DNA from 2 places in the Roseibium sp. Sym1 genome. Region 1 is predicted to be linked to the other one. Evidence: predicted binding sites of a transcription regulator. Region 1 holds the regulator's gene; the other holds the start of a gene.

What was found. The regulator PhoB, encoded in region 1, activates phosphate uptake and scavenging genes when phosphate is short. The targets are predictions, from matches to a motif close to TGTCATNNANCTGTCAT.
Region 2: O6760_RS09050 (DUF1045 domain-containing protein) is a predicted target of PhoB. The motif match lies at 1,028-1,044, and genes of this name have one in related genera.

What each region holds. Positions count from the first base shown of each region.
Region 1 covers NZ_CP114786.1:6,621,598-6,623,795, forward strand. Annotated here, with positions in the region: gene O6760_RS30335 (DUF1330 domain-containing protein) at 80-445, opposite strand; gene phoB (phosphate regulon transcriptional regulator PhoB) at 558-1,256, opposite strand; gene phoU (phosphate signaling complex protein PhoU) at 1,340-2,035, opposite strand; gene pstB (phosphate ABC transporter ATP-binding protein PstB) at 2,066-2,198, opposite strand, start outside.
Region 2 covers NZ_CP114786.1:1,988,279-1,990,476, reverse strand. Annotated here, with positions in the region: gene phnK (phosphonate C-P lyase system protein PhnK) at 1-274, shown strand, start outside; gene phnL (phosphonate C-P lyase system protein PhnL) at 287-988, shown strand; gene O6760_RS09050 (DUF1045 domain-containing protein) at 1,096-1,845, shown strand; gene O6760_RS09045 (alpha-D-ribose 1-methylphosphonate 5-triphosphate diphosphatase) at 1,842-2,198, shown strand, end outside.

The DNA.
Region 1 (2,198 bases):
GACCGGGCAAAACAAGGTCCACCCAGGCATTCAAGGCCCGCCTCACGGCGGGCTTTTTTGCCTCCGCGATCCACAGCCTTCAATTGCCGGTCAATTTATCGACCAAAATCGCATTCAGTGCGGAACCTGTCCGGCGCAGCTTGGCAAGTTGCTGAAATTCCGGTGAATTCCAGAATTCACTGGCATGTTCCCGGTCGGGGAACTCGAGGATGAAGGCTGCATCGGGAACCGGGTTGTCACCTTCGAGATGGCCCGGGTTTCCTCCGCGGACAAGGAACTGCCCACCATGAGCGGCAACGAGGTCCGGGACCTTGGCGAAATATTCCGCCATCCAGTCGCGGCTGTGGATCTGCATCTGGCCGATCACGAACGCGGTCATGCCCCCTCCTAACCTGGCGCTGATATCGCAGCCAAGGCTAGTCAATCCGGTGGCGAGAGACAACATTGGCTCATGCCGCGCAGGTCAGCGCCGATGTTTCGCCGTGAACCGCATTCGGCAGGGCGCGCCCAAAAAAGCCCGCCAAAGGGCGGGCTCTTTCCAGGGTCCCTGAAGGTGATCAGGCAGTGGCGGTGAACTGGTCGTTGAAGGCGTAGCCAGCACCGCGCACGGTCCGGATCGGATCCTTGGCCTTGCCCTTGTTGAGAGCCTTGCGCAGGCGCCCGACATGGACATCGACGGTGCGTTCGTCGACATAGACGTCATGGCCCCAGACGCCGTCGAGCAGTTGCTCGCGCGAAAACACACGACCTGGAGACGTCATCAGGAACTCCAGCAGGCGAAATTCCGTCGGCCCCAGATGGACTTCCTTGGCGTTCCTGCGCACCCTGTGGGTTTCGCGATCCAGTTCGATGTCACCGGAGCGCAGCATGGTCGAAACCACTTCCGGGCTCGCCCGGCGCAGGATCGCCCGCACCCGTGCCATCAGTTCCGGCACCGAGAACGGCTTGACGACATAGTCGTCCGCACCGGTGGCCAGGCCGCGGATACGCTCCGCCTCCTCACCGCGCGCGGTCAGCATGATCACCGGCAGGCGTTCGGTATCCTCGCGGGCGCGCAACCGCCTGCAGAGCTCGATACCGGACAGGCCCGGCAGCATCCAGTCGAGAAGAAGCAGGTCCGGCAGGCTTTCCCGCAAGCGGATTTCGGCCTCGTCGCCGCGGACACACGATTCAACCGCGTAGCCTTCCGCTTCCAGGTTGTATCTTAACAGAAGGCTGAGAGGTTCTTCGTCTTCAACGATGAGCACCTTCGGCATGCATTTCGCTCCAAATTCGGCATCCTGCGCGGCCTCCCGGGGCCACGCGCCGGCCGGATCGCTTCCGCGACCGGCGTCAGTGGTTACACGGCACCGGTTTCGTCAACCTTGGCACGCTCTTCCGGCAACCGATCACCCGTCACCATGTAAAAGACGTTTTCGGCGATGTTGGTCGCGTGATCGCCGATGCGTTCGATGTTCTTGGCGCAGAAAAGCAGATGAACGCACTGCGTGATGACCCGGGGGTCTTCCATCATGTAGGTGAGCAATTCGCGGAACAGCGACGTGTAGATCGCATCGATCTCCGCGTCGGCTTCCTGTACGTGACGGGCAGCGTCCGCGTCCTTGCGCGCATAGGCGTCAAGGACCTTCTTGAGCTGTGACAGCGCGAGTTCGGTCATGTGCTCGACACCGATCGCAAGCTTCTTGGACTGCAGATCGCTGTCGATCGCAATCACGCGCTTGGCCACATTCTTGGCCAGGTCGCCGACACGCTCCAGGTCGTTGGCGATCCGGGTCGCGGCGGTGACTTCGCGCAGGTCCTGGCCCATGGGCTGGCGGCGGGCGATGATCTCGATCAGCTTGACCTCGACCTCGTGGTGCAAGGCGTCCAGTCGCGCGTCGTTTGCAATCGTTGCCTTGGCGAGGTCCAGATCCTGCGAAACCAGCGCATGCACGGCATCGGCAAAGGCTTTCTCCGCCAGACCACCCATTTCGGCGATCTTGCCGGCCATCGCCGTCAGTTCCTCGTCATAAGCCGAGACTGTATGTTCAGACATCCCGTGTCCCCTTCAGAAATCGGAAATCGCCTAGCCGAAGCGGCCAGTGATGTAGTCCTGCGTACGCTTGTCTTTCGGATTGGTAAAGATGTCCTCGGTCGGACCTTCCTCAACCAGAATGCCGAGATGGAAGAATGCGGTGCGCTGCGACACGCGGGCCGCC
Region 2 (2,198 bases), 2.1 Mb from region 1:
CCGCCCCCGGCTGGTGTTCATGGACGAACCGACCGGCGGGCTTGACGTCTCCGTGCAGGCCCGTCTCCTGGACCTGCTGCGCCGGCTGGTCGCCGATCTCGGCCTGTCGGTGGTGATCGTCACCCACGATCTCGCCGTTGCCCGGCTGCTGTCGCACCGGATCATGGTGATGCGCCACGGCAATGTCATTGAAAGCGGCCTGACCGACCAGGTGCTCGACGATCCGCGCGAGCCCTACACCCAGCTGCTCGTTTCCTCCATTCTCCAGGTGTAAAGGATGCCAGATATGCCCGTACGCCTTTATCTCAACAATGTCGGCAAGTCCTTCACCATGCATCTGCAGGGCGGCACCGCCATTCCCGTGGTCGAGAAGGTCGAGTTCTCGGTCAATGCCGGCGAATGCGTCGTGCTCGGCGGCCCGTCCGGCGCCGGCAAGAGCTCGATCCTGAAGATGATCTACGGCAATTACCGCTGCGACGAGGGCCAGATCCTGGTCACCGCCGGAGACGAGATCATCAACATCGCCGGAGCCGAACCGCGGAAGATGCTGAGCCTTCGCGAAGCCACGATCGGCTATGTCAGCCAGTTCCTGCGCACCATTCCAAGGGTTTCCGCCGAGGACGTCGTCGCCGAACCGCTGATCGCGCAGGGCGCCAGCGAACAAGAGGGCGTCGACACCGCCCGCGCGCTGCTCTCCCGGCTGAACGTGCCGGAAAGGCTCTGGACCCTGCCGCCGGCGACTTTCTCGGGCGGCGAACAGCAGCGGGTGAACATCGCCCGGGGCTTCATCGCCCATTACCCGATCCTGCTCCTCGACGAGCCGACCGCCTCGCTCGATGCCGCCAACCGGGCCGTTGTGGTCCGGCTGGTGGAGGAGAAAAAGGCAAAGGGCGTCGCCATGGTCGGCATTCTCCACGACCAGGACGTGCGCGAGCAGATTGCCGACCGGATCATCGACGTCACCGGCTTCGCCGCCGAGGCGGCCTGAGAAACCCGGAAGAGGAAAAACTTGCGGGCAGGCGGGATCTGTCACAGAACAGTCACTGCCTGCCTCTAGGTCCTCTTGGGCCACCAATCAAATTTGCGAATCTGACCATGCGCTACGCGATCTATTTTGCCGCCGATGCCGATGATCCCCTGATGCAGCTCGGCAATGCCTGGCTTGGCCGGGACACCTTTTCCGGCAGGGACCTGCCGCAACAGCCGGTGCCGGGCCTCAGTGCGGAGCGGTTTCACGCGCTCACCACCGACCCGCGCCGCTACGGCTTCCACGGTACGCTGAAGGCGCCGTTTTCGCTGGCGGACGGCCAGAGCGAAACCGCGCTTGTCGAAGCCTGCGAGACCTTCGCGGGCGAAATCGCGCCCTACGGGATCACGGGCCTGTCCGTCAACCGGCTCGGCCGCTTCCTGGCGCTGACCCCGGATGCGGAAGAGCCGGCCCTGCGCGCCTTCGCGGCCCTGTGCGTGCGCCGGTTCGAGCCGTTCCGCGCGCCCCTTTCCGAAGCCGATCTGGAACGGCGCCGCAAGGCCAGGCTCAGCGACAAGCTCGATACCTATACAAGGCAGTGGGGCTACCCTTACATCTTCGATGAATTCCGCTTCCACATGACGCTCTCCAACAAGCTGGAGGACGATGGCGAAGCGGCCCTCCTGGCCGACGCCGCCAGGGCACGCTTCGCCGCCGTGACGGGCAGGCAGCGCACCTGCCGCCATGTCGCGCTTTACACCGAACCGGAACGCGGAGCCCCGTTCACGGTCCATACGATTTTCGAACTGACCGGCAGCGCTTCCCCGCAGGACGCCCTTGTCCGCGCAGAACGTCTCTCCCGTGAGGAAACTGTATGAGCACGCATCCCAAGGTTTTCAAGAACGCCACGCTCGTCCTCGCGGACGAGGTCCTGGACGGATCCCTGACGGTCGACGACACCGGCCGGATTGCCGGCATCGGTTCGCCGACCGGCGTCGACGGCCATGACTGCGAGGGCGACTACCTGCTGCCGGGCCTGATCGAGCTGCATACCGACCACCTGGAAACCCACTACGCGCCGCGCCCGAAGGTGCGCTGGAACCCGGTCTCGGCCGTCCAGGCCCATGACGCCCAGATCGCGTGTTCCGGCATCACCACGGTGTTCGACGCACTCAGGGTCGGCATGGATGAGGATGCGGATCTGCGCTACCCGGACATGCGCCTGCTGGCC